DNA from 3 places in the Pseudomonas arvensis genome. Region 3 is predicted to be linked to each of the others. Evidence: predicted binding sites of a transcription regulator. Region 3 holds the regulator's gene; each other region holds the start of a gene.
What was found. Region 3 encodes FliA, which starts transcription of late flagellar genes. Its sites were predicted from a motif close to CTAAAGTTTNNNNNNNNNNNGCCGNTAA; they were not measured.

Region 1: AB3G88_RS18730 (methyl-accepting chemotaxis protein) is a predicted target of FliA. The motif match lies at 3,573-3,600, and genes of this name have one in related genera.
Region 2: AB3G88_RS13785 (methyl-accepting chemotaxis protein) is a predicted target of FliA. The motif match lies at 3,839-3,866, and genes of this name have one in related genera.

Annotation. Positions count from the first base shown of each region.
Region 1 is NZ_CP162038.1:4,160,183-4,170,659, reverse strand. Features, by position in the region: gene AB3G88_RS18750 (MFS transporter) at 1-1,348, opposite strand, end outside; gene AB3G88_RS18745 (FadR/GntR family transcriptional regulator) at 1,689-2,399, shown strand; gene AB3G88_RS18740 (tRNA (adenine(22)-N(1))-methyltransferase) at 2,413-3,108, shown strand; gene AB3G88_RS18735 (DUF3144 domain-containing protein) at 3,148-3,438, shown strand; gene AB3G88_RS18730 (methyl-accepting chemotaxis protein) at 3,704-5,761, shown strand; gene AB3G88_RS18725 (lactonase family protein) at 5,765-6,922, opposite strand; gene AB3G88_RS18720 (hypothetical protein) at 6,993-7,895, shown strand; gene AB3G88_RS18715 (REP-associated tyrosine transposase) at 7,865-8,323, opposite strand; gene AB3G88_RS18710 (IS256 family transposase) at 8,631-9,890, opposite strand; gene AB3G88_RS18705 (OPT family oligopeptide transporter) at 10,232-10,477, shown strand, end outside.
Region 2 is NZ_CP162038.1:3,078,118-3,088,594, reverse strand. Features, by position in the region: gene ggt (gamma-glutamyltransferase) at 1-898, shown strand, start outside; gene AB3G88_RS13795 (AAA family ATPase) at 935-1,459, opposite strand; gene pnuC (nicotinamide riboside transporter PnuC) at 1,456-2,019, opposite strand; gene AB3G88_RS13785 (methyl-accepting chemotaxis protein) at 2,137-3,771, opposite strand; gene AB3G88_RS13780 (undecaprenyl-diphosphate phosphatase) at 4,004-4,834, shown strand; gene AB3G88_RS13775 (DUF1294 domain-containing protein) at 4,831-5,214, shown strand; gene AB3G88_RS13770 (MmcQ/YjbR family DNA-binding protein) at 5,203-5,559, opposite strand; gene AB3G88_RS13765 (LysR substrate-binding domain-containing protein) at 5,556-6,464, opposite strand; gene AB3G88_RS13760 (FMN-dependent NADH-azoreductase) at 6,590-7,201, shown strand; gene AB3G88_RS13755 (alpha/beta hydrolase family protein) at 7,413-8,450, shown strand; gene AB3G88_RS13750 (MFS transporter) at 8,444-9,619, opposite strand; gene AB3G88_RS13745 (ABC-F family ATPase) at 9,783-10,477, opposite strand, start outside.
Region 3 is NZ_CP162038.1:4,329,812-4,340,288, reverse strand. Features, by position in the region: gene flhA (flagellar biosynthesis protein FlhA) at 1-532, shown strand, start outside; gene flhF (flagellar biosynthesis GTPase FlhF) at 545-1,861, shown strand; gene fleN (flagellar synthesis regulator FleN) at 1,968-2,801, shown strand; gene fliA (RNA polymerase sigma factor FliA) at 2,798-3,538, shown strand; partial or broken gene AB3G88_RS19460 (chemotaxis response regulator CheY) at 3,709-4,084, shown strand; gene AB3G88_RS19455 (protein phosphatase CheZ) at 4,103-4,891, shown strand; gene AB3G88_RS19450 (chemotaxis protein CheA) at 4,903-7,059, shown strand; gene AB3G88_RS19445 (protein-glutamate methylesterase/protein-glutamine glutaminase) at 7,108-8,247, shown strand; gene AB3G88_RS19440 (flagellar motor protein) at 8,247-8,987, shown strand; gene motD (flagellar motor protein MotD) at 9,019-9,906, shown strand; gene AB3G88_RS19430 (ParA family protein) at 9,957-10,477, shown strand, end outside.

The DNA.
Region 1 (10,477 bases), 170 kb from region 3:
TGAGGGCGGCGCCGGTTGGCGTCACGCTGGGCGAGGTCAATGGGGCAGAGGGCGCGGTCTTGGCGAAAAACACCAGGATCGCCGCGAGCACCGAGGTGCCGGCCAGGCCGTAGAGGCCGCCCTGGATCGAACCGGTGGTCTGCTCCAGAAAGCCAAACGTGGTCGGCGCGACGAAGCCGCCCAAGTTGCCGATGGAGTTGATCAGCGCGATCACCGCCGCCGCGATGCGCACATCCAGATAGCCCTGTGGGATCGGCCAGAACAGCGAAGAAGCCGACTTGAATCCGATGGCCGCAAAACAGATCGCCACAAAGGCAAACACCGGCCCGCCGGTGGTGGACATGAACATCCCCGCCGCCGCAATCAACAGCGCCGCCGCGACCCACGCTTGCTGGAACTTGAACTTGCCCGACAGCGACGCGAAGGCGTACATGGCGATGATCGAGATCAGCCACGGGATCGAGTTGAAGAAGCCGACTTGCACATCACTCAACTCACCCATCTTCTTGATGATGCTCGGCAGCCAGAACGTCGCCGCGTAAATGGTCAGCTGGATGCAGAAGTACAGCGCGCAGAACAGCAGGATCTGGCGGTCTTTGAGCAGCTTGCCGATGGTGGGCTTGACGCTGGTCAGCGCCTCACGCTGGCGTTGTTCCTCGTCGATGGCGCCGACCAGCGCGTCCTGTTCTTCGCGGGTCATCCATTTGGCGTCGTGGGGCTTGGAGTCCAGCCAGAACCACACAAAGAAACCGATCACCACCGAGGCCAGGCCTTCGATGGCGAACATCCATTGCCAGCCGTGGAAGCCAAAGCCTTCGATCTGCAATAACACGCCCGACAGCGGGCCCGAGATCAACGAGGCCACCGCCGAGCCGCTGAGGAAAATCGCAATCGCCTTACCGCGTTCCACACCCGGCAACCAGCGCGTGAAGTAGTAGATCACGCCAGGGAAGAAGCCAGCTTCGGCCACGCCCAGCAGAAAGCGCAGGATGTAGAAGTGGGTTTCGTTCTGGATGAACGCCATCATCGTCGCGACGATGCCCCAGGTGAACATGATGCGGGTCAGCCAGATACGCGCGCCGACCTTTTGCAGCAGCATGTTGGAGGGCACTTCGAAGAGGGCATAACCGATGAAGAACAACCCGGCACCGAACCCGTAGGCCGCTGCGCCGATGCCCAGGTCATGCTCCATGTGTGTGCGCACAAAGCCGATATTGACCCGGTCGATGTAATTGAGGATGAACATGATCACGAACAGTGGGAGCACATGGCTCTTCACTTTGCGCACGGCGCGCGCGAGGACCGGATCACTGTGTGGAGCGGCAGATGCATGGCTTGAATTGTTCACAATTCAAAACTCCCCCTGGTTATTTTTATGTGGGTTTGCGTGTCTTGTTGATAGACATCATACAAGTGCGTTTCTGTAGTCCGCAATCCGGCGCTCGATGTTTTTGTGCTTATAAGGTCTTTCGTTGAGTAAGTGTTTTGGTTATTTGTCAGTGTTTATTGGGTCTTTTGTGGGTTTTCAGGCAATGAAAGAACCCAGCGTTGACGGTGCTGGGAGCTGTCGAGATACCTATCTGCCAGATTAGTTGTCATACAAGCTGGGTGGTTATTCAATCAACCTCGGCGACGTGCCGGGTCTGGGTGTTAAGCTCCCCCCAGCCCAACCCTGTGGACCTGCAGCAATGCCCAGTGAAGCCCCGATCCCCGTGCGTAAACGTTCCACCAACCTGGCCCAGGGCGTGGTCGATGCCCTGACCCAGCGCATCCTGCTCGGTCAGTTGAAGCCGGGGGAGAAGCTGCCGTCGGAATCCACCATCGTGCTGGAGCACGGCGTCAGCCGGACGGTGGTGCGTGAGGCGCTGTCGAAGTTGCAGGCGGCCGGGCTGGTGGAGACCCGTCACGGCATCGGCACCTTTGTGCTGGAGCAGAGCGCCCAGCAAGGCTTGCGCCTGCACGTGGATACGGTCGCCAGCGTGCGCAACATGCTGGAGCTACGCCTGGGCCTGGAAGTGCAAGCGGTGGCGCTGGCGGCGCTGCGCAGGAGCGACGCGCAACTGGCCCACATGCGCGAAGCGCTGGACGATTACCAGGCCTCCCTGGCCAACAACGACAGTTGCGTGGAAGAAGACAAACGCTTCCACCAGTTGATCGCCGAAGCCACCGGCAATACCTTCTTCACCGAAATCATGCAGCACCTGGGCAATGCGATGATTCCGCGCACCCAGGTGAAGAGTGACGAGCGTGGCGGCGCGGATTTTGCCAAGCTCGGGCAACTGGCGAACCGGGAGCATGAGGCGATTTTCAATGCAATCAAACGCCAGGACCCGGACGCCGCACGCGCCGCCATGGTGTTGCATCTGACTAACAGCCGGGATCGATTTTCCGGGGAATGATAAGGAACACAGGTTGAACGAACACACCTTGTCCATGCGCCTGGAGCGCGTGGCCGCGCAGGTGCCGCACGGCGCGCGGCTGGCCGATATCGGCTCTGACCATGCCTACCTGCCAGTGGCGTTGCTGCGCCGTGGCGTGATCGAGGCGGCGGTGGCGGGGGAGGTGGCGGCTACGCCGTTCCAGGCGGCCGAACGGACCGTACGTGAAAACGGCCTGGAGCGGCAGATCACCGTGCGGCTGGCCGATGGTCTGGCGGCCGTCCAGGCGAGTGACGGCATCACGGCCATCAGCCTCTGTGGCATGGGCGGCGAGACGATTCGCGACATCCTTGAAGCTGGCAAAGCCCACCTGAACGGCCTTGAGCGCCTGGTCCTGCAACCCAACGGCGGTGAGCAACCGCTGCGCCTGTGGTTGATGAACAACGGCTATCGCATCGTCAGTGAAGAGCTGCTGCACGAAAACCGCTTTTATTATGAAATCATCGTGGCCGAGCGTGCTGGACCGGTGAGCTATACCGCCGAGGAGCTGTACTTCGGCCCGCTGCAACTGCAGGCCCGCAGCCCGGTATTTTTGGCCAAGTGGCAGCGCGCGTTGCGCCTGAAACACCAGACCCTGGCGGGCTTTGAGCAGGCGTCGCAAGCGGTGCCCGAGGCGAAGCTGCAAGAAATCAGCCGGCAGATCAGATGGATCACCACACTGCTGGCTTGATAACCCTTCATTCAATCGTGATTACCCAGGAACCCCGCAATGGCAGACGCTATCGACCAAGCCTTCTATGAGCGCGCCGACGCGCATATCGAACTGTCGAACGAACAGCTCAAAACCTTCGAAAACCTCGGCCAGGTCAGCGCCTCGATGATGTTCGGCACTACCCGCTTCAATGCCTGGGCCCTCGCGCGCAACTTCAAGTCCGGTGCGCACATGGCCGAGGAGCGTGAGGCGATGCTCAAGTATTGCTGTGACCAGTACCGGATGATGCTTGAGGATAATCTGGATGATCACATCAAAAATTTTGACCAGTACATGCAGGCCAGGTAGGCCGGCGGCACGGGTGTTTTGATCATGTCCATGGGGCGCCTGCGCCATCGGTTACAGGTGTGTCCTTGACCGTGAGTGCTTTTGCCCCATTTTCGAGCACGCTGCGGGCGCCATTAACGCACAGCACGCCCTGTTTAAGGGCTGCGCGCCAACGGCCCGTATCTTGCTAGAGCCAAGCCAATCAATGACATGGCACTTTGCCGTTAGTCATTTCAAGGCTTCGCCCACCGTGCACCACGTGGGTTGTTTGAGGGAGTAGTCGGACATGCACAGCTTGTTATCACCCGGTATCCGCCTGCTCGGACGTATGGGGTTTGCACGCAAATTCCAATTGTTGTTTTTCCTGTTCATGCTGCCCCTGGCCGGGAGCCTCTGGATGATCGGCCAGGACTATCGCGATAAATTAGGCGTGATTTCCACCGAGCAGTCCGGCGTGCGCCAACTGTTGGCCCTGGATGCACTGGACGGCCAATTGACGGCCCAGCGCAACCTGGCTGCGCGTTGGAAAGCGGCAGACATCCTGCACGCGCCTACGCCGGCGGCGAAGGCGGCGATGGACAAGGTCGATACGAATTTCCCGCTGATCCAGCAAAGCCTGCAAGCCTTGGGCGATGCGCTCAACGCCCAGAACGCCAGCGCCGACATCCTCGCGCGCTACGAGGCGTTGCAGGCCACCGTCAAAGGCATGGACTCCGCTTCCCTGCGCACGGTGGGCTGGTGGCCGGATGGCTACGACCGTTTCACCTCGGCGCTGAGCGCGATGCAAACCCTGCGCGAACAGATCACTCTGGACGCCGGCCTGATCCTCGATCCCTGGCTGGAAACCTACATGCTGATGCAGATGGGCACACAGCAGACGCCTGACCTGATCGAGCGTATCGGTCGCATGGCGGGCGTCGGGCAGTCGTCCATCGCGTCGGGGCAGTTCACCCTGCAAAGTCGTTTGCAAATGCGCGACCTGCGCAGCCGCATTGGCGACGCGCGCGACCAGTTGGTCAAGGCGGCGGCTTCGCTCAAGGCCAAGCAATTCGAGGGCATGGAGCCTTGGACTGCACAGTACGACAACAGCCTGCAACTGTTGGATAACGAGCTTAAAGTGCTGGATGACGGCGTGTTCGGTGGCACCATCAAGCTCGATACCGCCGGTTTCGAACGCAGTGTCGACGCCATGCTCGGTTCGCTCAGCGCACTGCGCGTGCAGTCGCTGACCTCCCTGGACGAGCGCTTGAGCTACTACCACCGCGACGCGAACAAACGCTTCATTCCTCTTGCAATGGTCTTCGGCGTACTGGCCCTGGCCGCGCTGTACTTGTTCATGTGCCTGCAGGCCTCCATCCGCCGTAGTGCCAGCGGCATCACCACCCTGGCCGAATCCCTGCGCGACGGTAACCTGTGCGTCGAAGTGGCGGTGCAAGGGCGTGACGAACTGGCGCTGATCAGCACCGCGCTGAACGTCGCAGTGTTGCAATTGCGCACCAGCCTGTTGGGGGTCAATCACGAAACCCAGCAGCTCGGCTCGGCGGTGCTCACCCTCAATTCCCAATCGGGCAGCACCCTCAGCGAAGTCGAAGACCAGCAGCATCAAATCAGCCAGATCGCCGCCGCTGCTACCCAGTTGGCCGCGACCTCCATGGGCGTCGCCAGAAGCTGTGAACAAGCGTCGGGCAGCGCCCAGCAAACCCGACGCATTGCCGAAGACAGCAGCCGCGACAGCCAGCGCACCACGGCCAGCATCCAGCAGCTCAACCAACGCCTCACCGACACCGCCGACGCTTTGCAGCAAGTCAGCCAGCAGGGGCAGCAGATTCAGTCGGTGGTCGACACCATTCGCGGCATTGCCGAGCAAACCAACCTGCTGGCGCTCAACGCGGCCATTGAAGCGGCGCGCGCCGGTGAGCAGGGGCGGGGCTTTGCGGTGGTGGCCGATGAAGTGCGCAGCCTGTCCCAGCGCACCCAGGCGTCCACGGCGCAGATCGCCGGCACCGTCGACAGCCTGCGCGCGACCGTGAGCCAGGCGGTGACGCTGATGGGCGCCGCGTGCGAGCAAGCGTTGACCGACGCCGAGTCCGTCACCGGCCTGGGCACGCGCTTGGGCGAGATTGCCGGCGCGGTGCAGAACGTCACCGACACCCTGGCGCAAATCGCCACAGCGGTGGAAGAGCAAGCGGCGACGGCGGATGAAGTGAGTGGCAACATCCAGCAAGTCGACCAGGCGGCAGGGCGTTTGCTGGATGGCGCACGGGCGGTCAACCGAGCGGCGGACACCTTGAGCAAGGGCAGTCAGGCGTTGAGTGACAACACCGCGCGGTTCCGTTTGAGCTGAGTGCTATTGGGCCGCGGTCTGCAGGACTTCAATCCACAGCGCACCTTTGCCTGAAGCCGCCTCACCCACGCGCTTCAAGGCGCCAGTGTTGCCGACCGCGTAGGTACCGACCTTGTCGCTTTTCTCGCCGGTAACCAGCAACCACCGGCCATTGGGCGAAAACGCGATATTGCGCGGCTGCTGCTCTTCGACTGGGTAGTTGTCGAGGAACTTCAACGCGCCCGTCGCCGCGTCCACCGCAAACGCCGACACCGAACTGCTGGTGCGCTCGCTCATCAGCAGCAGCGTGCCATCCGGGGACAGGCGCAGGTCGGCGGCCCAGATTCGCGGTGTTGGGTCGTCCTTCAAGTCATTGTTGCGTGCATCGCGCACTTCGCCGTGGGCCAGCTTCAAGCGAGCGGGAATGCCATTGGCGACACCGATCTGCGTCAGCGCACCGGTGCTGTCGTCGATGGCAAACGCAGTGACCGTGCCGCTCATTTCGCCGACCACATACAGGTATTTACCGTTGGCCGAAAACGCCAGGTGCCGGGGCCCGGTGTTGCTTGGCACGCTCACGTAGCCGGTGCCGATTGGCGTGAGTGCGCCGGTGTTGGCATCGAAGCGGTATTGCAGCACGTGGTCGTTGCCCAGGTTGCCGGCGTAGGCAAAGCGATTGCTTGGGTCGGTGCGCAGGGAATGCGCGTGGAGCCCGGTTTTGTAGGTGAGGATCGGTTCCGGCTTGTCGATGGGCTGCACGCTGAGGGTGTCGGCACCGTAAGAGGCCGCGAGCAGGAAACGTCCGGCGCGATCGGTGGCGAGGTAGGCCATGCTTTCGGCCAAGGGCGCTTTGGATTGCGGCGTCAAACGCCCGCTGGCCGGGTCAATGCTGAAGCCCTGCACTTGAAACGGCTTGACCCGCAACGCGGCATACAAGGTTTTACCGTCGGGGCTAAGCGCCATGGGGTTGACCTGGTCACCGGCTGTCACCTGGTTCACCAGGCTCAACGCGCCGTTGCTCTCGTCCAGGCGGTACTGGGAAATCAAGCCATCGCCGGGGCTGGAAATGTACGCGAAGGTCGCGGCGTTGGTGTGTGCACTGAGACCGCAGGCAATAGCGGCGGCCATGATGAGGGGTTTATTCACGAGTGAGCCTTTATTGTTATGGTTGTGGTCAGTCATCGTATGACTGTATTTCGATCTGGGCAATAGACGGTGTATCTTGCGGCGCGTCACGGGCATGATGCGCAGCATGAATCTCGACCCCAACGCACGGTACTGGCGCTTCCACACCCCTGATCCCGGCATTGGCCCGCGTGAACGCAGGCCGATGCGCGCCGAGGAACTGGCCTGGGCGCATGAACACGCAAGCGGGCATCGCTTCAGCTGGATTGCAGTGTTACTGCCACCGCTGTGTTTCGGCGTGTTCCTGCCCAGTCTGGTTTTTTTGCTCAGCCTGCTGCTGTATCGCGCCGTCTTCTCACCGGGGTTGGATGTTGACGACATCCTCGGCCATTCATGGGCATGGCAGGCCCTGGCGACGCTGGTGTTCATGGCGGCGTGGGCATTGCGTAACTACCTGCGCGACACCCGCGACCCGATCAAGCGTTACTGGCAGACGCTGCCGGGCCAAGGCGTGGTCGAGTTGGAGCGTCACACGCTGGTGTCTGGCACCAGCCTGTGGTCTTCGGACTTCGACCCGGACTGCAACGCCCTCATGCAATGGAAAAACGGCCGGCTTGAACAGGCCCAGAGCAGCGGAGTGGCGCAATGGGTCGTGGCCATGACCACGACGGGTCGCTGGCTGGTGATCAAGGACGAATACCCCGGCCCTTTCACCTACGACCGGGTGGGGCGCATGCCCGCTGCGCAAAAACGCATGCACCCCTGCCGTGACCTGGCCTTGGCGTTCGCTCCCTGCACGAACGTACTGCTTGGGCGACGGTTTGACGGTGCACCGATAGCCTTGACCCACACGGAGTATTGGCTGTCGGCCGAAGAACTCACACGCCTGGTTGAGGTTGCGCATCACTGGCGGTTTTTCCCGCCGGACCGATATGGCGTGGTCAATCAGCAAGATGCGCCGTGGGTGCAACAACTGCTAGAGAAAGCCCACTCGCCTCCTCAAATCCACGCCGCATCCCACAACGAGTAATCGCCCACCCGATCCACCAAACCGGCTCGTAAAGGGTCGGCAATGATGTACCGCGCCATCTTGCGAAGATCATCTTCCGCACGCACCGCTCTATCGTGATAACCGGGTTGCCAAACGCGCTCTTTGCTTTGACGCCGCCGGTTGATGACCAGCGTGCTGCGCGACTTAATACGTCGCACCACGCCTGCCAAATCCTGTTGTTTCAACTCAAACAACCAGTGAATGTGGTCAGGCATGATGACCCAGGCCAGAGACTCAACCAGCCCCAGCTCATGAACCTGCCGGAGTTCGGCAACCAGCAGACGGCTCAGGTAAAGGTCAGTGAACAAGCGCTGACGCTGATGAACGACGACGGTGATGAGGTAGCTACGACCCTGTTCTGAATAACGACCGTGACGCAGACGATGGGATTGAGGTGTGGGGCGCATTCCGGTGCTCTTGGTGGAATTCCTGAAGAGCCTTAACGCTAGCGCGCAGTAGGGGATGAACAAGTATCACTTGTTGGCTGAATGTAACCTTGTGGTGAGCGGGCTTCTGTGGTGAGCGGGCTTCTGTGGTGAGCGGGCTTGCCCCGCGCTGGGCTGCGAAGCAGCCCCAAAAACCAGGCGCTGCGGTTTTCCTGAAAAATCGCGGCGGCCTTATGGGGGCCGCTTCGCTGCCCAGCGCGGGGCAAGCCGAGAGTGTCAGATTTTTTGTGTTCGGGCCGGTTACGGCCTGCCGTCAGGCAGGCCATCTTTACCAGGTCGGCCTGATAAATCGATCTCCGTACAGAATCGCAAATTGATTCATTGCGTTCTTCCAATCATGAGCTGCACTGCCCCAGTTCGCGGTGATATTTCGTAATGCCAGCCAGATTAGTTTTGTCGCGGCCTCATCCGTTGGGAAGTGGCCTCGCGTCTTGATGACCTTGCGCAACTGGGCATTGATACTCTCGATGGCATTGGTTGTGTAGATCACTTTGCGTATCGCCGGGGGAAACACGAAGAACGGGATAACTCGATCCCAAGCACGTTTCCAAGCTGATACGACTGTCGGATATTGCTTACCCCAAGGCCCGGCTTCGAAAGCCAGTAGCGCTTGTTCTGCGGCGTCAGCATTGAGTGCTTGATAGATCGGTTTCAGTGCCTTGGCCAGCTCACGGCGCTTATCCCACGGGGCGTAATCGAGGCTGTTACGGATCAGGTGGACGATGCAGGTCTGCAACGTCGTCTCAGGAAACACAGCACTCAGCGCTTCGGGCATGCCTTTGAGACCGTCAGTTACGGCGATCAAGACGTCTTCGACGCCTCGGGTTTTCAGGTCGTTAAAGACCTTCATCCAAAATTTGGCGCCTTCGGTTGTTTCAATCCAAATGCCCAGAATATCTCGCGTTCCGTCCGGCAATACTCCCAGTGCCAAGTAGATCGCTTTGTTGCGAACCAAGCCTTCGTCGCGAATTTTGACTCGCAATGCATCGAAGAAAATTACCGGGTACATCGGTTCAAGCGGTCGCTGTTGCCAGGCGGTAACCTCCTCCAACACTGCGTCAGTGACGGAGCTGATGAAATCGTGAGAGACGTCTGTTCCGTACTGTTCAGAGAGAAACGCCCGGATTTCGCGAACCGTCATGCCTCGGGCATACATCGCGATAATCTTGTCATCGAAGCCGGTAAAACGCCGTTCGTGTTTGGGGATCAGAATCGGAGCAAAGCTTCCATCACGGTCTCTGGGAATGTCCAAACGCAGCGGACCGTCATCGGTTAGCACCGTTTTTCCGCTCTTGCCGTTGCGCTGGTTACTCGACTCCTCAGGGCGCTCCGCGCCCTGAGGATAGCCAAGGTGGTGGCCCAACTCGGCACCAAGAGCTCGCTCGATCAGCGCCTTTTTGAACGCCATCGAGGCATCCTGAATGGCTTCGGCACTCATCGGGCCGCTGACGAACTGGTCGATCAGCTCTTGGGGAATGGATGGAAGGTCTCGCGGGGCCTCACGGGCCGGTTTCTTTTTGGTCGGCATACATGCACCTCTATCAACATGTTATGCCCGAACACAAAATTTATGACAGTCCCGGCAAGCCCGCTCACCACAAAAAAACTGCTCACCAGAAAGAATCTGTTCACCAGAAAGAACCGGTTCACCAGAAAGAATCGGGTCATCACAAAGAACCGGTTCACCAGAAAGAACCGGGTCATCACAAAAAAACCGGTTCACCACAAAAAACGCTCACCACACAGAGCCTTCTCTTCAAAAAGCGGACGGGCTTTACGCGGCTCTTCTGTTTTGCCGATTCAGGAACCTTCAGGGCCCAGAGGGCTCACTTGTTAGGTCGCCCTGTTTCATCGCCGAAAGGAATCCGCATGCTTTCAGCCCCGTCCGCCATTCCCCAGTACGCCCCCGTCGAACGCGAACTCAGCCTGCGTGCCGTCATTACCGGTACGGTGCTTGGCATCTTGCTGACCCCTTCCAATGTGTACGCCGGCCTGAAGATCGGCTGGTCGTTCAATATGTCGATCATCGCGCTGCTGGTGGGATATGCGATCTGGCAAGGCCTGGCCAAACGTTCCACCGATCAGCTGCCCTGGACCCTGCATGAAAGCAATATC
Region 2 (10,477 bases), 1.3 Mb from region 3:
GCCGCCGAGCTCGGGCGGTGTAGTGATCTGCCAGATCATGAATATCCTCGAAGGCTACCCGATGGCCGACCTGGGCTATCACTCGGCCCAGGGCCTGCACTACCAGATCGAAGCCATGCGCCACGCTTATGTGGACCGCAACAGCTACCTCGGCGACCCGGACTTCGTGAAGAACCCGATCGAGCATCTGCTGGATAAAAACTACGCCGCCAAACTGCGCGCAGCCATCGAACCGCAAAAGGCCGGGGATTCCCAGGCGATCAAACCGGGCGTTTCGCCCCATGAAGGCAACAACACGACCCATTACTCCATCGTCGACAAGTGGGGCAACGCGGTCTCCGTCACCTACACCCTCAATGACTGGTTCGGCGCGGGCGTGATGGCAAGCAAGACCGGTGTGATCCTCAACGATGAAATGGACGACTTCACCGTCAAGGTCGGCGTGCCGAATATGTACGGGCTGGTGCAGGGTGAAGCCAACGCCATCGCCCCAGGCAAAGCGCCGCTGTCGTCGATGAGCCCGACCATCGTGACCAAGGATGGCAAGGCCGTGATGGTGGTGGGTACGCCGGGTGGCAGCCGCATTATCACTGCGACCTTGCTGACCATCTTGAACGTGATCGACTACAAGATGAACATCCAGGAAGCCGTGGATGCGCCGCGTTTCCACCAGCAGTGGATGCCGGACACCACCAACCTTGAGACCTTCGCGGTCAGCCCGGACACCCAGAAGCTTCTGGAGAGCTGGGGTCACAAGTTTGCCGGGCCGCAGGATGCCAACCATTTGGCGGCGATCCTGGTGGGCGCGCCTGCATTGGGCGGCAAGCCGGTGGGGAATAATCGTTTCTACGGGGCGAATGACCCGCGTCGCAATACGGGCCTGTCCCTGGGCTACTGAAGCCTGACGCGGTTAAAAATGTGGGAGGGGGCAGTGTTAAGGTTCAAGCAGGTGTTCCACTGCCGCAAACGCCGCAGCGCGGCGCGCCTCCCAATCCCCTCGAATCACCACCACCGGCTGCTGATGCTGCTGCATCCAGTCCAGGCTTTGCTGGAAAAACGCGCGGCGATCTTCCAGCTCCGGCTGGCAGCGTTGGCCATCGGCTGTCCACTCCACATCTTCCGGCGAGAGCAGCAGGTGCAGGTCGTAATGACGGGCCAGCAGCTCATCGTCGAGCCACGCCGGGTAGTCGCCGAACAGGGTCTTGCTCCACAGCGTGTTGGTGAGCAGGTGGGTGTCGAGAATCAGCAGGTTGGGTTGCTGTTTGCGGGCGGCATCTTCCCAGGCCAGTTGGCCGTGGGCGATGGCCGGGATGTCCGCCAGGGTGGTATCGCGCTGATGGTGGTCGATGAAATGGCGTACATATTCACCGACCATCAACCCGCCGAAGTGTTTGTTCAACTCGGCAGCCAACCAGCTCTTACCGCTGGATTCGGGCCCCGCCAACACCACGACCTTCATGTGCGCAACGCCGGATCGGCGCGCCATTCGCGCCAGCCTTGTACAGCTATCACGGTGAATAGCGCATAGAGACCGGCGGTGAGGTACAGGCCTTTATAGAGGAACAGCCCGACGAAGATGACATCCACGGCAATCCACAGCGGCCAGCATTGCACGCGTTTCTGCGCCATCCACATTTGCGCCACCAGGCTGAAGCCGGTGAGGGCGGCGTCGAGCCAGGGTTGCGCGGCGTCGGTCCAGTGGGCCATGGCGGCACCGAGCAGCAGGCTGCCCACCGCGCCGATCGCCAGGCTGGTCATGATGGCCGGCACGCCCAGGCTCGTGACCTGGCGGCCCTGCTTGACCTCGCCGGCGCGGGTCCACTGCCACCAGCCATAGACTTGCAGCGCGGCGTAGACCACTTGCAGCAGCATGTCGGAATAGAGTTTCACGTCGTAGAACACCCAGGTGTACAGCAACACCATCACCAGGCCGATGGGCCAGCACCAGGGGTTTTGCTTGACCGTGAGCCAGACAGCGATCACCCCCAGGGCGGCGGCGAACAGTTCAAGCCCGGACATGGCGATTCCTTGGGGGAGTGGGAGAGGGCGGTGATTGTAACCACAGGCCAGCAATCTTCAAAACGCAGGAGGGCAAAGGTGGGAGGGGACAGGCCTCCTCCCACCTTTGGAGCAGTGTCAGACCTTGAACTGGCGCAGGAGGCCGTCGAGTTGCTCGCTCAAACCGCGCAAATGCACACTGGCCACGCTGGACTGCTCCGCCGCCAACGCCGTGCTATGGGACAACCCCGCCGCCTGGGTGACGTTCTGGTTGATGTCTTCCACCACATGGGCCTGTTGCAGGGTGGCACTGGCGATTGAGGCGTTCAGGCCGTTGAGGTTGTGCAGGGCCTGGCCGATGGCGGTCAGGCTGGCGCCGGCCTGGCCCGCTTGCTCGATGGTCAGTTGCGAAGCGCTGTGGCTGTCGCTGATCACCTTGACCGCCGCTTCCGAGTGCCCTTGCAGGCGCTCGATCATCGCCTGGATTTCGGCGGTGGACTTCTGCGTGCGTTGGGCGAGCAGGCGGACTTCGTCGGCTACCACCGCAAACCCCCGGCCTTGCTCCCCGGCGCGAGCGGCTTCGATAGCGGCGTTCAGGGCCAACAGGTTGGTCTGGTCGGCGATGGAGCGGATCACTTCCAGCACGCCACCGATCTGTGTGCTTTCGCTGGACAGCGTGCGGATCACTTCCACGGCCTGGCTGATGGTGCTGGAAAGCTGGTCGATCTGTTGCAGGCTACCGTCGATATTGACCTGGCCTTGTTGCGCTTGGGCCTGGGCGTCGCGCATTTCGCTGGCGGCGTGTTCAGCGTTCTTGGCCACGTCCTGCACGCCGTAGGTGACTTCGTTGATGGCGGTGGCCACCAGTTCCATCTGTTGCGACTGCTGCTGGCTGCGGTCATGGGCCTGGCTGGCGTTGTTGCCCAGCTCGGTAGAGGACTGGCCCAAGGCGTTGGCGCACACCTGCAACTGGCTCACCACCTGGCGCAGCTTGGCAGTGAAGCTGTTGAAGTGCTGGGACAGTTGGGTGACTTCGTCACGGCCGTGGGTGTCGAGGCTGCGGGTCAGGTCGCTTTCGCCGCTGGCGATATTGCCCATGGCATGCACCGCCGCCTGCAACGGCCGCACGATGCTGCGCGCAATCAGCGACACCAGCAGGCCCATCACCAGCGCAATGACCAGGCCGACCACTGAGGCTTTCCAGACCTGGGCGGTGAACTCGGCCTGGACGTCGTCTATATACACGCCGGAGCCGATAATCCAGCCCCAGGGTTCGAACAACTGGATATAGGAAGTCTTCGCCACGGGCGCCTGTGCGCCGGGCTTGGGCCAGCGATAGTTGACGATGCCGGCACCCTTGGCTTTTGCCAGGTTCACGAACTCGTTGAACACTGCAAACCCATCGGGATCGCGGATGGCCGAGAGGTTCTGGCCATCGAGCTTGGGGTTGGCCGGGTGCATGATCATCACGGGCGTGAGGTCGTTGATCCAGAAATAGTCGTCGTGGTTGTAACGCAACCCGCGCACCGCGCTCAGGGCTTGTTTCTGGGCCGCGTCGCGGGTCATGACGCCGGTGGTTTCCAGGCCGTGATAAAACGTCAGGATGCCACTGGCGGTCTCGACCACATGTTGGGTCTGTTCGCGCTTGGCTTGGTAAAGGTCGTCGTGGATCTGCTTGAGCATCAGTAAACCCAAGGTCAGCAGCATCAGCACGGCGACTATCAGGATCAGCCAGAGGCGTCGGCTAATCGACATATTGCGCAAACTGTTCATCGTCCTGGCACTCCGGGCTTTTTATAATTGTGGGCGTCGCATCGACTTTTACGCCTTGTCTGATAGGCTTTCGGCCTGTAATCGGAAAACCTGAGTACTGCCTGATTTTCACAGCATTTTTGCGGGCCGGTGTTGACCATCATCAACATTGGGCCTTCAGCGCGCGCGTCGTCAGTGAACCATTAAAAAAGACTAGTAAGGCATGCCACGGCGCATGACCTTTGGGGGAAGCATGGATTTTTGGACCGCCATTCAGGCATTGATTCTTGGTGTAGTGGAGGGGCTTACAGAGTTTCTGCCGATCTCCAGTACCGGCCACCAGATCATCGTCGCCGACTTGATTGGCTTCGGTGGTGAGCGCTTCGAAGCATTCAATATCATTATCCAGTTGGGTGCCATTCTGGCCGTCGTCTGGGAGTTTCGCCGCAAGATCCTGGACGTGGTCGTCGGTTTGCCGACTCAGCGCAATGCCCAGCGTTTCACCGTGAACCTGATCATCGCCGTGCTACCGGCCGTGGTGCTGGGGGTGATTTTCGCGAACGCGATCAAGCATTACCTGTTCAACCCGATCACGGTGGCTTCCGCCTTGGTGGTGGGTGGCGTGATCATGTTGTGGGCTGAGCGGCGCGAACATACCGTGCATGCTGAAACGGTCGATGACATCACCTGGAAAGATGCCCTCAAGGTCGGCTTTGCCCAGTGCCTGGCCATGATCCCCGGTACCTCGCGCTCCGGCGCCACCATCATCGGCGGCCTGCTGTTCGGCCTGTCACGCAAGACGGCCACCGAGTTCTCGTTTTTCCTGGCCATGCCGACCATGGTCGGCGCGGCGCTGTACTCGGGCTACAAGTACCGCGACCTGTTCCAGCCGGCGGACCTGCCGGTGTTTGCCATCGGGTTTATCACCTCGTTTATTTTCGCGATGATCGCGGTCAAGGGCCTGCTCAAGTTCATCGCCAGCCATAGCTACGCGGCGTTTGCCTGGTACCGCATCGGTTTTGGCCTGCTGATCCTGGCGACCTGGCAGTTCGGTTGGATCGACTGGGCGGCGGCCAAGGCATGAGCATCCAGCACCCACGCTTGAAGGCGGCGCTCTTTGTGCTCTTGTGCGCGGCGCCGCTGTTGGGGTCGGTGCTGGTGTGGCAACGCGGTGAAACCGTGGTCCCGCTGGCGGCCTATGGCGTGGTCAGCGTGATCGCGTTTTTCCTGTACTGGAGTGACAAACGCAAAGCGCAGACCGACAGCTGGCGCACCCCGGAAAACATCCTCCACGCCGTGGAGCTGGCGGGCGGTTGGCCGGGGGCGTTGATTGCCCAGCAGGTGTTCCGGCACAAGACACGCAAGGTGTCTTTCCAAGTGCTGTTCTGGGCGATTGTGCTGCTGCACCAGGTGTTCTGGTTGGACCAGCTGTTCCTCGGCGGCACGTTACTGTCAGTCCTCTAGCAACAAGCCGATCTGCGTGCGCTTGGGCAATTTGCTCACCACCAATTGGTGGGAACGCTGCAACAAGCCACGCAGTTCCTCGGCGCCCAGCGGGTAGGGTGTGTTCATGATGATCCACTGCGCACGCGCCAGATACGGCGCCGGGTGGATGCCGGGACGGTCGACGTGGCCCAGGAACAGCTCCTTGTCGACCTTGAACGCCAGCGAATCACCGCGCAGGTTTTGCAGGGCGAACATCTTGTTGCCGGCAATCGAGAACACCCGCACACCGCCCCATTTATAGTCTTCCCGCGCACCCGGCAGGCTCAGGCAGAAGGTGGCGACTTGTGCTTCGGTCATTTTCATAGCAGACGGTCTCCGCAGCTTTTAAAGCCTTCTTCCAGGTAATCGATCCAGGCACGAATGGCCGGCAGCACGCCGCGCCGGTGCGGGTACACGGCCTGTAACCAGCCGCCCGGCAGTGACCATTCCGGCAGCAGCTGCACCAACTGGCCGTTGGCCAATTCTTCCTCGCAATACATCATCGGCAGCACGGTGAAGCCCAGGCCCATGATGGCGCTGGCCTTGCGCACGTTGAAGTCATCAACGCCCAGGCGCGCCTCCATGATCAGGTCATGGGGCGTGCCCTGGGGATCGAGAATACGTTGGTGCACCATGCGGTCCGCCTCCAGCGCGCCGAGTATCGGCAACTGCTTGAGGTCATCGAGGGTGTTGATCTGGCGGCCGTGCAAGAAGTTCGGGCTGGCAACCAGAGCGGTCTGGGCCGGGCGCAGGCGTTTGGTGACGAGCAACGGGTCTTCATCGCCCAGCTCGCGCACGCGCAGCGCGACGTCGATGCCTTCGGCCACCAGATCGACGCGGCGGTTGACCAGGGTCATTTCCAGCTGAACCTGAGGGTGCGCTGCGAGAAATCCAGCGACTACATCCGGCATGATGTTGTTTGCCAACCCCACCGGGCACGTCACCCGCAACCGGCCACGGGGTTCGCTGGACATGCTGGCCACGGCCTCATCGGCCATCTCGGCTTCCAGCAGCATTGCCTGGCAGTGGCGCAGGTAGCGCTCGCCGACGGCGGTGAGGGTCAGCTGGCGCGTGGTGCGTTGCAGCAGGCGCGCGCCCAGGCGTTCCTCCAGCTCGGCAATCCGCCTCGACAAGCGTGATTTGGGAATGCCCAGCAGCCGACCAGCGGCAGCGAAACCGCCGGCTTCGACGACTTTGGCAAAATAGTAGAGATCGTTGAGGTCTTGCATGGCGCGCCTATTGTCCTGTCAGTGGGACAAACTATCGCATTGCAGGCGGCTTATCGAGTATTGGTTTCATGCGTAGCATCACCACCATCTGATCGCCCTAGTCGATCCCACCTCGGAGATCCATCATGAAACTGTTGCATATCGATTCCAGCATCCTCGGCGACAACTCCGCTTCCCGTCAGCTCAGCGCCGGCGTAGTGAAGGCCTGGCAAGCGGCTGAGCCGAGTGTGGAAGTGACTTACCGTGACCTGGCCAGCGACGCGATCAACCACTTCTCCGGCGCCACCCTGGGCGCGTTGGGCACCGCCGCTGATCTGCGTGACGCTGCGCAAAAGCACGAAGCTGAACTGAGCGCTTCGTCCCTGGCTGAATTCCTCGCTGCTGACGCCATTGTGGTCGGTGCGCCGATGTACAACTTCACCATCCCGACCCAACTGAAAGCCTGGATCGACCGTATCGCGGTCGCTGGCCAGACATTTCGTTACACCGAAGCGGGTCCGGAAGGCCTGTGCGGTAACAAGAAAGTGATCATCGTATCCACCGCTGGCGGCTTGCATGCCGGTCAAGCCTCGGGCGCGGCCCATGAAGGCTATCTGAAACTGCTGTTCGGCTTCCTCGGCATCACCAACATCGAAATCGTGCGGGCCGAAGGCCTGGCTTACGGTGATGAAGTTCGCAGCAAGTCCCTGAGTGACGCTAACGTACTGATCCAAGAGCAATTGTTCGCTGCCGCGTAAGGCTTGTGTAAATAAAGCCTTCTCTCGGTTTCAATCTGAAACCGAGCGCCTAAACTCTGTATTCTGTTCGCCTGAACGCGACCGGACTACGGAGTTTTTTCGTTTACCCGCTGTCTCCTTTGATGTGGCCCAGGTTGTGCAAGCATGGGTTCAATACCCTGGACTTTTCATTCGACATGTCGGTTCTCACGCAGCAAAGGTGGACATCCCCATGATGCGTCTTTGTGCTGTTCTGGTTCTTTCCCTGCTCGGCAGCCTGATTTCAGTGCATGCCGCGCCCGCGCCGCACCCCCATTGGAGTGTCGGCTTTCATCGCATGACGTTTCTTGATCCGCTCGACCTGCAGCCCATGAAAGCCGTGGCGTTCTACCCATCTACCGGTCTGGAGCACACTACGCAGTTGGGCGCCTATCACGTCGCCGCCACCGAAGATTCCAGGATTGCCATTGGCCGTTTCCCGATGCTGATGCTGTCCCATGGCAACACCGGCACGCCGCTGGCCCTGCATGACCTGGCCACGTCCCTGGCGCGTAAAGGCTTTGTGGTGGTGGCGGTGCTGCATCCCGGCGACAACTACAAGGACCACAGCCGTCTGGGCACGCTGAGCAATCTGTATGGGCGGCCGATCCAGATTTCCGAAGCGATCACCGCTACCCTGGCGGACCCGATGCTGTCGCCGTTTGTGGATATTGACCAGGTGGGCGTGATCGGCTACTCCGCCGGGGGTGAAACCGCGTTGATCCTCGCCGGCGCCAAGCCTGATTTCGACCGCCTGCGCCGCTATTGCCAGGAACGCCCGGAAGACCGCGACGCCTGCACTACCAAAGGCGAGTTGGTGGTGGACCGTGACGACTTGCAGCCGCAATCCGACCCGCGTATCCATGCGTTGATGCTGATGGCGCCATTGAGCCTGATGTTTGGCCGTCACACCTTGGCCGATGTGCATGTGCCGGTGCTGCTCTACAGCGGCGACGGTGACAAGCTGGTGGCCGTGGACAAGAACGCCGAAGCCCTCGCGCGCAAATTGCCTGAGCCGCCGAATTTCAAGCTGCTGGCCGGCGCAGGGCACTTCGTGTTCATGGCGCCGTGCGACAGCGATCAACTGGCCGCCATGCCGGCCATCTGCACCGACGCGGACGGTGTTGACCGCGAAGGCATCCACCGCGACTTGATCTCAGAGGCCGGGCGCTTTTTCGCTCACGCCCTCAGTGAGCCTTCTCGCGCTGGCTTACAGACCGCCGATCAGTAAGCCTTGCGCTTCAGCAGCAAGGTCACGCCCAGTGCCGTGACCGAAAGCAGCGCCGCGCAGAAGAAAATCCAGCCATATCCCAAGTTCAGCGCCACAAAGCCCATCAACGGCCCGGCAATCGCCAGCGCCAGGTCAAAGAACACCGCATACGCACTCAAGCCCGCGCCACGGCTGCTATTGGGCACTTGTTTGATGGCTTCTACACCCAACGCCGGATACACCAGCGACAGACCAAAACCCGTCAGTCCAGCGCCGATCAATGCGACGCCGGTGGACGGCGCCAGCCACAATAAGGTGAGGCCGAGGGTTTCGATAACCATGCACGCGATGGCGGCGTTGAACCCGCCAAAGCGGCTGATCGCCGAGATAAACACCAGGCGCGACAGGATAAAGCACACGCCAAACACCGAGAGGCAGTACGCCGCGCCTTCCCAGCCACGATTGAGGTAGTAGAGGGTAATAAAGGTGGTCAGCGTGCCGTAGCCAATCGAAGACAGGCACAAACTGGCCCCAAATGGCGCGATACGCCCAAACACTGCCCAGAATGGCAGGCGTTCGCCGCGCACCACCGGCACCGAGGGCTTGTTGCGGATCAGCATCAGACCAAGTGCCGCGAGCACGGTCAGGGCAATCCCGAGGCTGTTGTAGCCATACTCGGCCACCATCACCACGCCCAGCGGTGCACCGATGGCGATGGCGCCGTAGGACGCAATGCCGTTCCATGAAATCGACCGCGCCGTGTGCTCTGCGCCAACCTGGCCCATGCACCAACTGATGGTACCCACGCCGATCAGGCCTTGGGCCACGCCCAGCAACAGCCTTGCGACGATCAGAATGCCCAGGCTCAAGCTGTGCGTACTTTCCAGCAGCGTCGCGAAAAATGTCAGTACACCGCTGACCAAAATACCCGCCAGCCCCAGCACAATCGCACGTTTGGTGCCGACGTTGTCTGACATCCGCCCAGCCATGGGGCGGCTGAGCAGGGTCGCCAGATACTGCGAACCGATGGTGATCCCAGCCACCACGGCGCTGAAACCCAATTGTTCGTGCACGTAGCCGGGGATGACCGCAATCGGCAGGCCGATGCAGATAAAGGCGATAAAGGTGTAGAAGACGATGGAGACGATCTGCAAAGTGATCGACAGAGAGGAGGGGGCGGCGGTTGACATGGGCACTCGTTCGCGGGCGGGCGGTGAGGGCATCATGGCAAGGGAGTGGGGGAAAAGGAAGCAGCCTATCTATTAATTCCCATATTCCACCAGATGCAAAAAGCCCCATCACAGTGGATGGGGCTTTTACTCGCCGCTTGCAGCTAAACGCTAGTCACCGCTCTTAAAACACCACGCCTTGGCTGCGCAGGTAGTCATCATAGGTGCCGCTGAAGTCGATCACGCCGTCGGCGCTCAACTCGATGATGCGGGTAGCCAGGGACGATACGAACTCGCGGTCGTGGCTGACAAAGATCAGCGTGCCCGGGTAGTTTTCCAGCGCCAGGTTCAGCGCCTCGATGGATTCCATGTCCAAGTGGTTGGTCGGTTCGTCCATGATCAGCACGTTCGGCTTTTGCAGGATCAGCTTGCCGAACAGCATGCGACCTTGCTCACCACCGGAGATGACCTTGACCGACTTGAGGATCTCGTCGTTGGAGAACAGCATGCGGCCCAGCGTTCCGCGAATCATCTGCTCGCCCTGAGTCCACTGGCCCATCCAGTCGAACAGCGTCACGTCGTCTTCGAAGTCGTGCGCGTGATCCTGGGCGTAGTAGCCCAGTTCTGCCGCGTCGGTCCACTTGATGCTGCCTGCGTCCGGGGTCAACTCGTTGACCAGGGTGCGCAACAGGGTGGTCTTGCCGATACCGTTCGGGCCGATGATCGCCACGCGCTCGCCGGCTTCAACCTGGAAGCTGAAGTCCTTGAACAGCGGCTTGCCGTCGAAACCCTTGGCCATTTTTTCGACCATGACAGCCTGGCGGTGCAGTTTCTTGTTCTGATCGAAACGGATGAACGGGCTCACACGGCTCGAAGGCT
Region 3 (10,477 bases):
AGAAGAGCTGGTGCCGGGCGTGCTGTCGCTGTCGCAATTGCTCAAGGTGCTGCAGGCGTTGCTGGCCGAACAGGTGCCGGTACGCGACATTCGCAGCATTGCCGAGGCCATCGCCAACAACGCCGCCAAGAGTCAAGATACTGCCGCGCTGGTGGCTGCGGTGCGTGTCGGATTGTCCCGCGCAATCGTGCAAAGCATTGTAGGGCTTGACTCCGAGCTGCCTGTGATCACCTTGGAACCAAGGTTGGAACAAATATTGCTCAATAGTATTCAGAAGGCAGGACAAGGCCAGGAAGAGGGCGTTCTGCTGGAGCCAAGCATGGCTGAAAAGCTGCAGCGCTCGTTGATCGACGCCGCGCAGCGCCAGGAAATGCAGGGCCAACCGGTGATTCTGCTGGTGGCAGGCCCGGTCCGCGCGATGTTGTCGCGTTTTGGACGCCTGGCAGTACCGAATTTGCACGTTTTGGCTTATCAGGAAATTCCTGACAACAAGCAAGTGACTATCGTCGCGACAGTAGGGCCCAACGGCTGAGGGTAGTGGGTTATGCAAGTGAAGCGTTTTTTCGCCGCCGATATGCGTCAGGCCATGAAACTGGTCCGTGATGAGCTGGGCGCCGACGCCGCGATTATCGGCAACCGTCGTATTGCCGGTGGTGTCGAGCTGACGGCTGCCCTGGATTACACCCCCTCGGCACTGGCGCCCCGTGTGCCGAACATGGAGCTCGAAGACGAGCTGCGCAAGACCGCCTCGCGCATCGTCTCGGCCCAGGCTGAACTGAGCATGCGTGGCGACAGCGATACCACCACCAATCGCCAGTTGTTCGCCGGCCTGCCGCTGACCGCTGCCGAGCCCCTGGTTGAGCCGACCTTCGTCGAGCCGCCGCGTCCTGCCGCGCCAGCCCCGGCCGCGGCTGTCGACCAGCGTGTGTTCGACTCGATGCGCTTTGAACTCAACGGCCTGCGCGAACTGCTCGAAGTGCAGCTCGGCTCGCTGGCCTGGACGCAACTGCAAGGCAGCAAACCGCAACAGGCCAACCTGTGGCGCCGCCTGCAACGCATCGGCTTGTCCGGCCCGTTGTCCCGCGACCTGCTGGCCCTGACCACCGAAATCGAAGAACCACGCCAGGCCTGGCGCATGTTGCTGGCCCACTTGGCGCGGATGATTACTACCCCGGAAATCGAACCCCTGGAAGAGGGCGGTATCATTGCCATGGTCGGCCCTGCCGGCATGGGCAAGACCACCACCCTGGCCAAGCTGGCAGCGCGTTATGTGCTCAAGTACGGCGCGAACAACATCGCGCTGGTGAGCATGGACAGCTACCGCATCGGCGCCCAGGAGCAACTCAAGACGCTGGGCCGCATCCTCAATGTGCCGGTGACCCACGTCGACCCGGGCCAATCCCTGGCCAACGCCCTCGACCCGCTGCTGCGCAAGCGCGTGGTGCTGATCGACACCGCTGGCCTGCAAGCCAGCGACCCGGCGTTGCGCATGCAGCTGGAAAGCCTGGCCGGGCGTGGCATCAAGTCGAAAAATTACCTGGTGCTTGCAACCACCAGCCAGAAACAGGTTCTTACCGCTGCGTACCATAGCTACAAGCGCTGCGGCCTGGCCGGTTGCATCCTGACCAAACTGGATGAAACCGCCAGCCTGGGCGAAGTGTTGAGCCTGGCTATCAGCCATGAACTACCGGTTGCCTACCTGACCGACGGGCCGCGGATCCCGGATGATCTGCATCTGCCGCGCCGTCATCAGTTGGTCAGCCGCGCCGTCAGCGTGCAAATGCAAGAAGAGCCTAGCGAGGAAGCGATGGCCGATATGTTCGCCGACCTCTACCACAACCCGGCAAAACGGGTCGGTTGAAGTCAGGATGAACACCGTGAAATGTACCTACATCGATGGTCTGCAAGCGATTCACGCGGCCAAGCCATGTAGCCTGCGTCTAAGCAAGACAAGGTAAAGAAATAAAATGGGCAGCATGCATCCCGTACAGGTGATCGCGGTGACCGGCGGCAAAGGTGGCGTCGGGAAAACTAACGTGTCAGTGAATTTGTCCCTGGCCCTGGCAGAGCTTGGCCGTCGCGTCATGCTGCTGGACGCTGACCTGGGGCTGGCGAACGTCGACGTTCTGCTGGGACTGACGCCCAAACATACCCTTGCCGATGTGATCGAAGGGCGCTGCGAGCTGCGCGATGTGCTGCTCCAGGGCCCCGGTGGGATCCGCATCGTGCCGGCCGCCTCCGGCACCCAGAGCATGGTGCACCTGAGCCCGGCGCAACATGCCGGCCTGATCCAGGCATTCAGTGATATCGGCGACAACCTCGACGTGCTGGTGATCGACACCGCCGCCGGGATCGGCGAGTCCGTGGTCAGCTTCGTGCGCGCCGCGCAGGAAGTGTTGCTGGTGGTCTGCGATGAACCCACCTCGATCACCGACGCCTACGCCCTGATCAAACTGCTTAACCGTGACTACGGCATGAACCGCTTCCGCGTCCTGGCCAACATGGCCCAGAGCCCGCAGGAAGGGCGCAACCTGTTCGCCAAGTTGACCAAGGTCACGGATCGCTTTCTCGATGTCGCCTTACAATACGTCGGCGCAGTTCCCTACGACGAGTGTGTGCGCAAGGCTGTGCAAAAGCAGCGTGCGGTCTACGAAGCGTTCCCTCGTTCCAAATGCGCACTGGCGTTCAAGGCTATTGCCCAGAAGGTCGATACCTGGCCGTTGCCCGCCAACCCACGGGGGCATCTGGAGTTTTTCGTCGAGCGATTGGTACATCAGACGAGCGCAGGACCGGTGCTATGACAGCGAACGGCTACAACGCCTACAAGAAGTCTGCCCGTGACAGTCAGGGTGAGTTGATTGAGCGCTATGCGCCGCTGGTCAAGCGTATCGCCTATCACCTGTTGGCACGCCTGCCTGCCAGCGTGCAGGTCGAAGACCTGATCCAGGCCGGCATGATCGGCTTGCTCGAAGTGTCGACCAAGTACGACGCCAGCAAAGGCGCGAGTTTCGAGACGTATGCGGGCATCCGCATCCGTGGCGCGATGCTCGATGAGGTGCGTAAAGGCGATTGGGCACCGCGTTCGGTGCATCGCAATACGCGCATGGTCAGTGACGCAATTCGTGCAATTGAAGCAAAAACCGGCCGCGACGCTAAAGATCACGAAGTTGCGGCCGAACTCCAATTGAGTCTCGACGATTACTACGGGATTTTGAACGATACCTTGGGCAGCCGCCTGTTCAGTTTCGACGACCTGTTGCAGGACGGCGAACACGAAGGGTTGCACGAGGACGGCGCGAGCGCGCACATGGAGCCGTCACGTGACTTGGAGGATGAACGCTTCCAGGGCGCATTGGCGGACGCCATTGCCAACTTGCCCGAGCGCGAGCGGTTAGTGTTGGCGCTGTACTACGACGAAGAGCTGAACCTCAAGGAAATCGGTGAGGTCCTGGGGGTCAGCGAATCGCGTGTCAGCCAGTTGCACAGCCAATGCGCAGCCCGCTTGCGGGGGCGTTTGGGAGAGTGGCGAGCGCGCTGACAGGCAGTGTGGGGAGCACTGCAAAGCGATACCGCGATGGTGATAGGCCATCGCGGGTTCGATCCGTGGTGCCCCCGGCAGTCCTTTTTGTGTAATGCCTGTTGATTGAAATGGCGCGTCCAGGTGCTGGGCGCGTTTAAGACTGCTTGGAGGTCGAATTGGACAAGAACATGAAAATCCTCATCGTTGATGACTTCTCAACGATGCGGCGGATCATAAAAAACCTGTTGCGTGACCTTGGGTTCACAAACACGGTCGAGGCGGATGACGGCCTTACGGCGATTCCGATCCTCAACAGCGGGAGCATCGACTTTCTGGTAACGGACTGGAACATGCCAGGCATGACGGGCATCGACTTGTTGCGCCACGTGCGCGCCGACGAAAAATTGCGCAGTCTTCCCGTGTTGATGGTAACCGCCGAAGCCAAGCGTGAGCAGATCATCGAAGCCGCCCAAGCCGGGGTCAACGGTTACGTGGTCAAGCCATTCACTGCACAGGCCTTGAAAGAGAAGATCGAAAAAGATCTTTGAACGCATCCACGGCTAATGCCATCGCGGGGGAGCTATGGAGCATAACGAATCGTCACAGGGAGACTTCGAGTCCACCCTGAAAAAGCATGCTCACCAGTTGGTCGACAGCCTTGAAAAAGGCCATTTCGGCGACGCGGTGCAGTTGATCCATGAGCTCAACCAGACCCGTGACCGCGGCCTGTACCAGGAAGTGGGCAAGCTCACACGCGAGCTGCACAGTGCGATCGTCAATTTTCAGATTGACCCGCACATGCCCCAGGCCGAAGAAATCTCGCAGATCACTGATGCCACCGAACGCCTGTCCTACGTGGTCAGGCTGACCGAGGCCGCGGCCAACCGCACCATGGACCTGGTGGAAAACGCCACGCCTCTGGTCAATGGCATGGCCACTGAAGCCCAGGCGCTGAGCGTTGACTGGGGCCGCTTCATGCGTCGTGAAGTGGGGGCTGAAGAGTTTCGTGAATTGGCCCGTCGGGTTGACGGTTTCCTGTCGCGCAGCGAACAGGAAAACCGCACGGTCGCCAGCAACCTCAATGACATCCTGCTGGCCCAGGATTATCAGGACCTCACCGGTCAGGTGATCAAGCGCGTGACCCAGTTGGTCACCGAAGTGGAAAGCAATCTGCTCAAATTGGTGCTCATGGCTGGCCAGGTAGACCGTTTTGCCGGCATCGAACATGACCGCGAAGCGATCCTCTCTGAAAAAGATCCACAAAAACATCTCGCCAAGGGTGAAGGTCCGCAGATTCATGCCGATAAACGTGAAGACGTTGTGTCAGGTCAGGATGACGTAGATGACCTGTTATCCAGTTTAGGCTTCTAAGGAGCACCCACATGAGCTTCGGCGCCGATGAAGAGATCCTTCAGGATTTCCTTGTAGAGGCCGGCGAAATTTTAGAGCAACTGTCCGAACAACTGGTCGAGCTGGAAAGCCGACCGGATGATGCGAACCTGCTCAATGCAATTTTTCGCGGTTTTCATACTGTAAAAGGGGGCGCCGGCTTCCTCCAGCTCCATGAGCTGGTGGAGTGCTGCCACATCGCCGAGAACGTGTTCGACATCCTGCGCAAGGGTGAGCGTCACGTTGATTCGGAGTTGATGGACGTGATTCTCGAAGCACTGGATGCGGTCAACGGCATGTTCAGCGAAGTTCGCGAACGTGCCCCGATCACCGCGGCCACCCCGGAACTGCTGGCCGCCCTGGCGCGCTATGCAGAGCCGGCCGACACCACGGCAGCGCCGGTGGTCGAGGCTGAGCCTGAGCCGGTGGCGGAGCCTGAAGCGGACGTGACCGACAGTGAGTTCGAGCAGTTGCTCAACTCCCTCAGTGCCGTCAAGGCCGAGGCTGAAGCGCCGGCCGCCGTTGCCCCGCCAGCGGCGCCGACCAGCGAAGACATCACCGACGCCGAGTTCGAATCGCTGCTCGACCAGTTGCACGGCAAGGGCCAGTTCGCCGCCGATGCGGTGGCGCCTGTCGCGGCTGTCGAAGCACCTGCGGCCCCGGCCAGCACCGACATCACCGATGACGAATTCGAAGCCTTGCTGGACCAGTTGCACGGCAAAGGCACGTTTGCGGTCGACGCCCTGCCGGAAGTGGCGGCAGCGCCTGCTGCGGCCGCCAGTGCCAAGCCTGCGGACGATGGGTTGATCTCCGATCACGAATTCGAAGCGCTGCTGGACGATTTGCACGGCAAGGGCAAGTTCACCGAAGTCGCCTCGACGGCGGCTGTGGCCACGGCGGCACCGGTTGCCGCCAAGGCCGCCGCGCCAGCACCTGCGCGTGCTGCGGCGCCACCGCCGCCGGAAAAACCGGCCAGTGAAGCCGAAACCACCGTGCGGGTTGATACCGCGCGCCTGGACGACATCATGAACATGGTCGGCGAGCTGGTGCTGGTGCGTAACCGCCTGGTGCGCCTGGGCCTGAGCAGTGGTGATGAAGCCATGCAAAAGGCCGTGTCGAACCTCGACGTGGTGACCGCTGACCTGCAAACCGCGGTGATGAAGACCCGGATGCAGCCGATCAAGAAAGTCTTCGGCCGCTTCCCGCGCCTGGTTCGTGACCTGGCGCGCCAACTGAAGAAAGAGATCAACCTGGAACTGGTGGGTGAAGAAACCGACCTCGACAAAAACCTTGTCGAGGCCCTGGCCGACCCGCTGGTCCACTTGGTGCGCAACGCTGTCGACCACGGCGTCGAAACGCCGGAAGAACGCGAAGCCTCGGGCAAGTCCCGTGGCGGCAAGGTGATTCTGGCGGCGGAGCAGGAAGGCGACCACATCCTGCTGTCGATCACCGATGACGGCAAGGGCATGGACCCGGCGATCTTGCGCAATATCGCGGTCAAGCGTGGCGTGATGGACAAGGACGCCGCCGACCGCCTGACCGACACCGAATGCTACAACCTGATCTTCGCCCCAGGCTTCTCGACCAAAACCGAGATTTCCGACGTGTCGGGCCGTGGCGTGGGCATGGACGTGGTGAAGACCAAGATCAGCCAGCTCAATGGTTCGATCAACATCTACTCGACCAAGGGCCAGGGCTCCAAGATCGTGATCAAGGTGCCGTTGACCTTGGCGATCATGCCGACCCTGATGGTGATGCTGGGCAACCAGGCGTTCGCCTTCCCGCTGGTCAACGTCAACGAGATCTTCCACCTCGACCTGTCGCGCACCAACGTGGTGGACGGCCAGGAAGTGGTGATCGTGCGCGACAAGGCGCTGCCGCTGTTCTACCTCAAGCGCTGGCTGGTTGCATCGGCTGCCCATGAAGAACAGCGCGAAGGCCATGTGGTGATTCTCTCGGTGGGCACCCAGCGGATCGGCTTTGTCGTCGACCAACTGGTTGGCCAGGAAGAAGTGGTCATCAAGCCTTTGGGCAAAATGCTGCAGGGGACCCCGGGCATGTCGGGTGCGACCATCACCGGTGACGGTCGGATCGCGCTGATTCTCGATGTTCCGAGCATGCTCAAGCGTTACGCCGCACGGCGTATTTGATTCTGGTGGGGCAGGGCGGTAATGCCCGCCCCACCTAACGGAGTGTTTATGGCAGTCAAGGTCCTGGTGGTGGACGATTCGGGTTTCTTCCGCCGCCGCGTCTCGGAAATTCTTTCCGCCGATCCAAGCATCCAGGTGGTCGGTACGGCCACCAACGGCAAAGAGGCGATTGATCAAGCCATTGCGCTGAAGCCGGACGTGATCACCATGGACTACGAGATGCCGATGATGGATGGCATTACGGCAGTCCGGCACATCATGCAACGCTGCCCGACCCCGGTATTGATGTTCTCCTCGCTGACCCATGAAGGCGCCCGAGTGACCCTCGATGCGCTGGATGCCGGTGCGGTGGACTTCCTGCCGAAGAATTTCGAAGACATCTCGCGCAACCCCGAGAAGGTCAAGCAAATGCTGTGCGAGAAAGTCCACAGCATTTCCCGCAGTAACCGTCGCAGCCTGTTCAGCGCGCCTACGCCAGCGCCTGCCCCGGTAGCGCCTGCGGCTGCACCTACCAGTTCCTCGTTCAGTCGCCCGGCGCCTGCCCCGGTTGCCCGGCCCGCGCCGCCGCCGGTACGCACCTCGGCACCGACGGCTGGGCATTCCCATTCGCCAGCGCCCAAGCGCAAGGCCTACAAACTCGTTGCCATCGGTACGTCTACCGGCGGCCCAGTGGCCTTGCAGCGCGTACTGACCCAACTGCCGGCCAACTTCCCGGCGCCGATCGTGTTGATCCAGCACATGCCGGCGGCGTTTACCAAAGCCTTTGCCGAGCGTCTGGACAAGCTGTGCCGCATCAGCGTCAAGGAAGCCGAGGATGGCGACATCCTGCGTCCGGGCCTGGCGTTGCTGGCCCCGGGCGGCAAGCAGATGATGGTCGACGGCCGTGGCGCAATCAAAATCCTGCCGGGTGACGAGCGCCTCAACTACAAGCCGTGCGTGGACATTACCTTCGGTTCTGCAGCCAAGTCCTACGGCGACAAAGTTCTGGCGGTAGTGCTTACCGGCATGGGCGCCGACGGCCGTGAAGGCGCGCGTCTGCTCAAGCAGGGCGGCAGCGCGATCTGGGCCCAGGACGAAGCCAGCTGCGTGATCTATGGCATGCCGATGGCCATCGTCAAGGCTGACCTGGCCGACGCCGTGTACAGCCTGGACGACATCGGCAAGCATCTGGTGGAGGCCTGCCTCTGATGGATGTGTTGAGCCTGATCGGCATCACCATGGCGTTTGTCGCCATTATCGGCGGCAACTACCTCGAAGGTGGTCACCTCGGCGCGCTGGCCAACGGCCCGGCGGCGCTGATCGTGATCGGCGGCACTGTGGGCGCTGCGTTGTTGCAGTCACCGATGAGTTCGTTCAAGCGTGCGATGCAGATCGTGGTCTGGATTATTTTCCCGCCACGTGTCGACTTGGCCGGTGGCATCGACCGGGTGGTCAACTGGAGCCTCACCGCACGCAAGGAAGGCCTGCTGGGCCTGGAAGGCGTGGCGGATGCCGAACCCGACAGCTACTCGCGCAAAGGCCTGCAATTGCTGGTCGACGGCGCCGAGCCGGAAGCGATCCGCAGCATCCTTGAAGTGGATTTCTACACCCAGGAAAGCCGCGACATCAACGCCGCCAAAGTTTTTGAAAGCATGGGCGGCTACGCGCCGACCATCGGCATCATCGGCGCAGTCATGGGCCTGATCCACGTGATGGGCAACCTGGCCGATCCTTCCCAATTGGGCAGCGGTATTGCGGTGGCGTTCGTCGCGACTATCTATGGTGTGGCCAGTGCCAACCTGGTGCTGTTGCCGGTGGCGAGCAAGCTCAAGTCGATTGCCATGCGCCAATCCCGTTACCGCGAGATGTTGCTCGAAGGCATCCTGTCGATTGCCGAGGGCGAGAACCCGCGCTCCATCGAATTGAAGCTCCAGGGCTTCATGGATTGATGGGGATGCTTTCTGTAGAGGTGAGCTGCCAATGAGCCGTCGCCGTCGCGAGCCTGAAGAACACGTCAACCACGAACGCTGGCTGGTGTCCTACGCGGACTTCATCACCTTGCTGTTCGCGTTCTTCGTGGTGATGTATTCCATCTCGTCGATCAACGAAGGCAAGTACAAGGTCATTTCCCAGGCGTTGATCGGCGTGTTCAACGATGCCGACCGCTCGCTCAAGCCGATCCCAATTGGTGAGGAACGGCCCAAGAGCGTGACCCCGGCCAAGCCGCTGGTCAACGACAGCGACGAAACCGCTGCCGGCGTGGGCGGTACCAGCGACCCGCTGAAAAGCATTGCCGATGACATCAGCGCCGCGTTCGGCGACCTGATCAGCTCCAACCAGATGACGGTGCGCGGCAATGAGTTGTGGGTGGAGATCGAGCTCAATTCCAGCCTGTTGTTCGCCAGCGCCGATGCGTTGCCCAGCGATCAGGCGTTCACCATCATCGACAAGGTGGCGGCGATCCTCAAACCGTTTGAAAACCCGGTCCACGTCGAAGGCTTTACCGACAACGTGCCGATCAGCACCGCGCAGTACCCGACCAACTGGGAACTGTCCTCGGCCCGTGCCGCCAGCATCGTACGTATGCTCGCGATGCAGGGCGTGAACCCCGGACGCCTGGCGTCGGTAGGCTATGGCGAGTTCCAGCCGGTGGCCAATAACGCCACGCTCGAAGGCCGTGCGCGCAACCGTCGGGTGGTGTTGGTCGTTTCACGCAACCTGGATGTGCGCCGCAGCCTGACCGGCACCGGCACTGCCAATGCAACACCGGACGCGGCCTTGAAGCGTGCTGGCACACAAACTGCACCGGCCCCTGCAAAGCCGCCGGTTCGGCAGAGTGCCGTCAATTCTCCGTCACCGGCTCAATAACCTATGCAATGTCTCGGTCGCGCGTGTGTCCACCGGGAGGAATCATCCGAATGAGAGTCTGGGCAGTTGCCAATCAAAAAGGTGGGGTCGGCAAGACCACCACCTCCATCGCTTTAGCCGGCTTGCTGGCCGAGGCGGGCAAGCGTGTGGTCGTGGTCGACCTCGACCCCCATGGCTCGATGACCAGCTATTTCGGTTACGACCCGGACGCGCTGGAGCACAGCAACTACGACCTGTTCCTGCACAAGGGCAATGTGCCGAGCGACTTGCCCGGCCAATTGCTGCTGCCGACCAGTAACGAGAGCATTTCCCTGCTGCCGTCCAGCACCGCGTTGGCCACCCTTGAGCGCCAATCGCCGGGGCAGAGCGGCCTCGGCCTGGTGATCGCCAAGACCCTGGCGCAACTGTGGCAGGACTTCGATTACGCGATCATCGACAGCCCGCCGTTGCTCGGTGTGCTGATGGTCAACGCGTTGGCGGCCAGCCAGCAACTGGTGATCCCGGTGCAGACCGAGCACCTGGCGGTCAAGGGCCTGGAACGCATGGTCAGCACCCTGGCAATGATCAACCG